2 linked regions of the Bdellovibrio bacteriovorus genome follow. Each later gene encodes a partner of the first gene's protein in a complex. Links are inferred from orthologs where the notes say so. Each region holds a gene or a part of one and is shown on either strand. Other genes may lie near its edges.

Evidence for each region.
Region 2: the proteins of rpsG (region 1) and tig are in contact, whole or in part, in a crystal structure (PDB 3GTY), measured with the Thermotoga maritima proteins. The link is inferred for Bdellovibrio bacteriovorus from one-to-one orthologs. Residues at the interface, in WP_004081843.1 of Thermotoga maritima: Lys34, Lys52, Lys55, Glu59, Arg62, Gln63, Glu66, Asn67, Lys69, Val71, Arg95, Ala109, Lys110, Lys111, Gly112, Arg113, Pro114, Glu117, Glu121, Ile124, Ala125, Tyr127, Asn128, Asn129, Thr130, Gly131, Lys135, Asp139, Arg142, Met143; in WP_004081061.1 of Thermotoga maritima: Glu122, Val124, Val129, Leu130, Tyr133, Glu188, Gly259, Ile262, Tyr263, Glu266, Ser270, Glu273, Gln274, Glu277, Arg308, Gln311, Ile312, Ser315, Tyr316, Glu325, Arg329, Arg336, Leu363, Phe366, Trp367, Arg373, Leu377, Arg381, Leu384, Glu387.

What each region holds. Positions count from the first base shown.
Region 1 is NZ_LUKF01000016.1:269,084-272,353, reverse strand. The notes cover bases 1-2,947. They hold rpsG (30S ribosomal protein S7), read left to right. Parts: upstream 1-1,210; coding sequence 1,211-1,684; downstream 1,685-2,947. Other genes in these bases: fusA (elongation factor G), read left to right, coding at 1,694-2,947; rpsL (30S ribosomal protein S12), read left to right, coding at 826-1,200; rpoC (DNA-directed RNA polymerase subunit beta'), read left to right, coding at 1-615. Also shown: more of fusA, read left to right, coding at 2,948-3,270.
Region 2 is NZ_LUKF01000001.1:384,821-388,008, forward strand. The notes cover bases 14-2,878. They hold tig (trigger factor), read left to right. Parts: upstream 14-721; coding sequence 722-2,035; downstream 2,036-2,878. Other genes in these bases: AZI85_RS01945 (ArsA family ATPase), read right to left, coding at 14-606; AZI85_RS01955 (LysR family transcriptional regulator), read right to left, coding at 2,086-2,878. Also shown: more of AZI85_RS01945, read right to left, coding at 1-13; more of AZI85_RS01955, read right to left, coding at 2,879-2,943; AZI85_RS01960 (hypothetical protein), read left to right, coding at 3,033-3,188. UniProt on the Bacillus subtilis protein: Involved in protein export. Acts as a chaperone by maintaining the newly synthesized protein in an open conformation. Functions as a peptidyl-prolyl cis-trans isomerase.

The sequences.
Region 1 (3,270 bases):
GGTAAGCACGTTGCTGTAAGAGAAGGTGAGTACGTAAGAGCCGGTGAGGCGTTGATGGATGGTCCAACAAATCCTCATGACATTCTGGCGGTTCTAGGTGCGAAAGCTCTATCAGCATACCTTGTGAATGAAATCCAAGAAGTTTACAGACTTCAAGGGGTTGGTATCAACGATAAGCACATCGAAGTGATCGTTCGCCAAATGCTACGTAAAGTAGAAATCAGAGACGCTGGTGACAGCCGTTTCTTGGCGGGTGAACAAGTTGAAAGATATGCTTTCGACGAAGAAAACAGTCGTATCAACCGTGAAGGCGGACAACCTGCTACTAGCAGCCCGCTTCTTCTAGGTATCACGAAAGTTTCTTTGAGCACTGACAGCTGGATTTCAGCGGCGTCCTTCCAAGAGACAACAAAAGTTCTTACGGAAGCAGCGATCAATTCTCGCACAGACCATTTGCGTGGCCTGAAAGAGAACATCATTATGGGTCGCTTGATCCCAGCGGGAACAGGTTTGACTTCATACAAACGTTGGAAAGTGTCTGTAGCCGAAGACGACGATACATCATTCGTGGCATTGCCAGGAATGACGGCGTCAGCTCAGCCTCACCAAGGGTAGTAACTAAAGAAACCTGGGCGCCGATTTAGGTCGGCTCCTGGGGCAAAGTGTAAAAAGATCAAAAAGCGGAGCTCACACCACTTTTTGGACTATAAAAATAACAACAAAGTCTTGACCAGGGCGCTTTTGGCAATGTAAGTTCCAGCGTCTTGGATTAGATCTGCACTCCGACTCGTCGGAGTATTGAAAAATCGTTTAAGGGGTTTTAAAGTGCCTACTATTAACCAGCTCATCAAAAGTGAGCGTAAAGTTCAAAAGAACCAAACAAAGTCACCTGCGTTGGTTTCATGTCCTCAACGTCGTGGCGTTTGTACACGTGTTTATACTACGACTCCAAAGAAGCCGAACTCTGCTCTTCGTAAAGTAGCAAAAGTCCGTCTTTCTAATGGTTTCGAAGTTATCTCTTACATCCCAGGTATCGGTCACAACCTTCAAGAGCATAGCGTTGTCTTGATCCGTGGTGGTCGTGTGAAGGACTTGCCGGGCGTTCGTTACCATATCGTACGCGGTGTATTGGATCTTCAAGGTGTGAACGGTCGTCTGCGTTCTCGCTCTAAATACGGTACTAAGAGACCTAAGAAATAAGGATTGAGAAATGTCACGTCGTAAAAAGACCTTTAAAAGAGAAGTTATTCCAGATCCAGTTTTCAAGGATCTAGTAATTGCTAAATTCGTTAACAAAATGATGATCCAAGGTAAAAAAGCTACTGCACAGAAGCTTTTTTACGGAGCATTGAAAGAGCTTGAAGGCAAAATTCAAGGCGAAGAGCCAATGAACATCTTCAAAAAAGCTCTTGAAAACGTAAAGCCTTCTATCGAAGTTCGTTCTCGCCGTGTTGGTGGAGCGACTTACCAAGTTCCTGTAGACGTACGTCCTTCTCGTCGTTTGGCACTAGCAATGAGATGGTTAGTTGAGTACTCTCGCGAACGCGGTGAAAAAGATATGGCTAAGCGCTTGGCTGGCGAATTCGTTGATGCTTACAACAATAGAGGTAACTCTATTAAGAAGAAAGACGACGTTCACCGTATGGCTGAAGCGAATAAGGCTTTCTCTCACTACAATTGGTAATCTGTTTACATGTCAGCTAAAGATCCTAAAGTTGTAGCTGATCTCAAGTATACTCGTAATATCGGCATCATGGCTCACATTGATGCCGGTAAGACGACCACTACCGAACGCATTCTTTACTACACAGGTAAAAGTCATAAAATCGGCGAAGTTCATGATGGCGATGCTACCATGGACTGGATGGTTCAAGAGCAAGAACGTGGTATCACAATCACTTCTGCCGCGACCATGGCGTTCTGGAAAGATCATAGAATCAACATCATCGATACTCCGGGGCACGTGGATTTCACTATTGAAGTGGAGCGTTCTTTGCGCGTCCTCGATGGCGCGATTGCGGTATTCGACGGTGTGAACGGTGTTGAGCCTCAGTCTGAAACCGTTTGGAAACAAGCCGACAAATATAAAGTTCCAAGAATCTGTTTCGTTAATAAAATGGACCGTGTGGGTGCTGACTTTGTGATGTCTTACGGGACAATCAAAGACAAGCTCAATGCGAACCCAATCCCTGTTCAAGTTCCTATCGGTATGGAAGACACCTTTCGCGGTGTTGTCGATTTGTTAGAAAATCGCGCTTACATGTGGGACCAATCAGGAATGGGTGACCATTTCGAAATTACCGATGTTCCCAATGACATGAAGGAAGAAGTCACTCGCTTCCGTACAGAAGTCATTGAAAAGATCGTTGAGTTTGAAGACGAACTTTTAGAGAAGTATCTGAATGGCGAAGAAGTGACTGTGGCTGAATTGAAGCGCGCTCTTCGTAAAGGAACTCTCGAACTTAAAGCTTTCCCAGTATTCTGTGGGGCGGCTTTCAAAAACAAAGGTGTGCAACCTTTGCTTGATGGTGTGATCGACTATTTGCCTTCTCCTATTGAAGTGCCAGATATCGTAGGTCATGATCCACAAAAACCAGAAAAAGAAATTGTATGTAAGACAGACTTCGATGCGAATGTCGCAGCGTTGGCTTTCAAAATTGCCAATGATCCATTTGCTGGAACTTTGACTTACATCCGCGTGTACTCTGGCGAAGTGAAAGTGGGCGACCAACTTTTCAATCCGCGCACAGAGAAAAAAGAACGCATCCAAAAATTAGTTAAGATGCACGCGAACTCTCGTGAAGAGATCACAAGCTTGAAAGCCGGCGATATCGGCGCGGTTGTTGGTCTTAAGTTCACTGCGACCGGGGACACTCTTTGCGAGACGTCTCACGCTGTCGTTCTAGAAACGATCACTTTCCCTGAACCTGTTATTTCTGTGGCGATCGAAGCGAAGTCTTCAGCCGACCAGGAAAAAATGCTTCAGGGCTTGGAAAAATTGGGTAAAGAAGATCCTTCCTGCCGTCTAAGAAATGACCCGGAAACAGGTCAAATTCTTTTGTCGGGGATGGGAGAACTTCACTTAGAGATCCTTGTTGACCGTCTTTTGCGCGAGCATAAAGTTCAGGCCAACGTGGGTAACCCTCAGGTGTCTTATCGCGAAGGCATCTCATCTTCAGCTACGGTTGAACACGTTTACGAACGTGAAGTGGCGGGTGAGCAGCAGTATGCGAAAGTTTCTTTGACGATTGAGCCGATCTCTCAACATGA
Region 2 (3,188 bases), on another replicon or contig:
TCTTTGCAGAAGTTCCGTCGCCTCTTTCACTGGAAGCTCTTCGGGCAAAGTGACAATGTGGTATTTAGAAAGATCCTGGTTTCGCAGACACGCGTCGATGCTGCGGCTTTGTTCTCCCATCGGACCAAATTGCACTGCTTGCGCCATGCCTTTCGGAGCTTCCAGAAGAGCAATGAAGTGTCCCGTCGCAAAAGCATCCACAACCAGAACATCAAACGGCAAGGCAGGCCCATGCTGTCGAGGTCCACTTGTTACTTTTCCTAAAATCGCAAGCTCGGGAAGTCCCGGGGCTACATTGATGAATGCGCGCATGACCGCATTTTCGAAGAAAAGTTTCGCCAGGCTGTCCACCTTAATCAGATGGCGTGCGTATTCCTGCAAACAGGCTTCCCCCGTCCACAAAGCGATGGATAGATTCTTTCTGATTTCAGTAGGCTTAAAGCCAATGTCCGGAAGGTCGAAAAAGTCCTTATAGAAACTTTGATCCCCTAGTTCGACTAAAAGGACCTTTTTCCCCTCTCGACTTTTCTTGAGAGCCAGGGCCGCCGCTATAACGGACTTTCCCACGCCCCCTTTTCCGGTCACAAAGTGAATCTCTTGCTTCATACGTTCTAAGAGTGTCGCTGACCTCCGAAATATAGGCATTACGCGGTGCGATAGCGTTGCCTTCAGTCAGGGACTCTTCTAATATCCATCGGTTTTTATATTAGGAGAAAAAGACATGAAATCGAATGTAGAAAAAGTCTCTAATCTTTCCCGCAAATTGAGCATCGAAGTTCCAGCGGCTGCCGTTGAATCAGCTTTCAATAAAATCTACTCTGGCATCCAAAGAGACGTAACAATCAAAGGGTTCCGCAAAGGTAAAGCACCTTTGGCAACAATCAAAAGCATTTATGGTGACCGCGTAAAACAAGACGTTGTCCAAGAACTTGTTCAAAAACACTACGCGATGGCTTTGAGCGAACACAAACTTGAGCCTATCAGCTATCCAGAATTTGAATTCGCAGATCCAACAGAGAATAAAGATTTTTCTTTCTCTGCAAACTTTGACGTACGCCCTGATATCAACTTGAAGAAGTACGAAGGTTTGGAAGTTGAAAAAGAAAAGTTCGAACTTGATAACGCTAAAGTAGACCAAGTTTTGGAAAACATCCGTTCTTCACGTGCTACTTTTGAAACAGTGACTGAAGGTCGCGCCGTTAAAATGGGTGACATCGCGGTTATCGATTTCGAAGGCTTCATGGGTGGCGCGCCACTTGAAAACGGTTCTGGTAAAAATCACCATCTTGAATTGGGCGCAAAACAATTCATCGAAGGTTTTGAAGAAGGCATCGTAGGGATGAAAGCAGGAGAGACTAAAACTCTTTCTTTGAAATTCCCAGATCCATACCACTCTGCAGACCTTGCAGGAAAACCAGTTGAGTTCAAAGTCACTTTGAATGAAATCAAAGCAAAAGTATTGCCTGAGTTGAACGATGAGTTCATTAAAACTTTGGGCGGCCCAAGCGATCTAGAAGCTTTGAAAAAAACAATCAAGGAAGATCTTGAACAAACAGAGCAAAAACGTATCGACGACGCTTTCAAAAACCGTTTGTTGAAAGTTTTGGTTAAAGAAAACCCAGTTGAAGTTCCTCCATCTTTGTTGAAAGAACAAAAAGCTTCATTGGTTGAAGACTTCAAAAAACGCATGACTGAACAAGGCATGGGACCTAACGACTTCGCGTCTTACGTTGATAAATGGGACAGCGATTTCGAAAAAACTGCGGCGGAAATGATTCAATCTTCTTTCCTAGTTGATGCTATTGCGAAGAAACATGATTTGTTCGCGAAAAAAGAAGATCTAGATGCGAAATTCCAAGAATACGCTCAACAAACGAACATTGAAGAAGCACGCATCCGTGAATTCTACGGTCGTCCAGAGCAAGCAAGCCGTTTGACTTACATGATCACAGAAGAAAAAGTGATCGATTTCTTGAAAAAATCAGTAAAGGTTAAAGAAGTGCCTGCTGGTTCTTTGAAAGAAGAAGGCAACTAAGCTTATCTCTCAATTCTGAGAATAAAAAAGGCTCCCCAGGGGAGCCTTTTTTATTTTCCAACCAAGACTTTTAAGAAGGCTTCGGCTTGCCGAGACAGCTGATGCGCGCCCTTGTGAACGACAAACATCTTATAGCGGATTTTTTTTCCCAAATCCTCAAGTTGAGGAACCACTTTGATCTTCGTGTGGTAATCCAAAATGAACTCAGGAACAAAACCCACACCTAAACCCATCTGCGCCATCGAAACAATAGCCTCCCAGCTTTCGACCTCAACGGCGATAGCAGGCTCACTATGAAATTTCCTTTTATAGACCTGACGTAGCTCTTCAACCCCCGGACTTTCGCGCGTCACAAGGAATTCAGGCTTTTTAATCGAAGCTTTAACTTCGCTACTAGTGATGCAGGTGAAACTTCCTTCTTTTAAAAGCTTTCTTTCAAGTCCCGCGAAATGACCATCATCAATGACGATGCCCAACTCAGCGCGACCGCTTTTTACCTCACTAACGATAAAGGCTACATCCCCGACGCTGACATGAAGTTGAAGCTTGGGATATGGCGCTTTTAAGTCTTTAACGATGGATGGTAGAAGAAACTGGGCCACTGTGGAAGAAGTTGAAAGAAGCACTTTACCCGCAACTTCATTATTTAGGCTTTGAATTTGATCTTTTAAAAAATCGATCTGTTTAAAAAGGCCTTCTGAATTTTCTACAAGGTAATCGCCTTCTTTGGTGAGCTTAAAAGAGTTGCGGTTGTGAATCAAAAGCTCGCACCCTAAAGCTTCTTCAAGCTTGCGGATTGCCTGGCTAATTGCGGATTGGCTGACATTGTGAGCCTTTGCCGAGGCTCCTAAGCCGCCGGCTTTAGCCGCGGAAATAAAGTATCTAAGATGGTTTAAATTCAACTCCATAGATTAAGTATTACTTAATATTATATTGAATTTAATGAATTTTACTTATTAGGCTAGTCGCGTTAGGTTGCGCGCCAACAGGAGATCTTATGAAATCTTTGATGGTTGTAATCACACTTTTTTCAGTCAACGCTTTTGCCTCTTATCCACAATGCTCAATCAACGGCACAATGGTAGACCTTCTTCCCGAAGTTCATCCTCGCGCGGATATCGCAAGCTATGTTTTTGAAGGAGCTGTCTCTGGC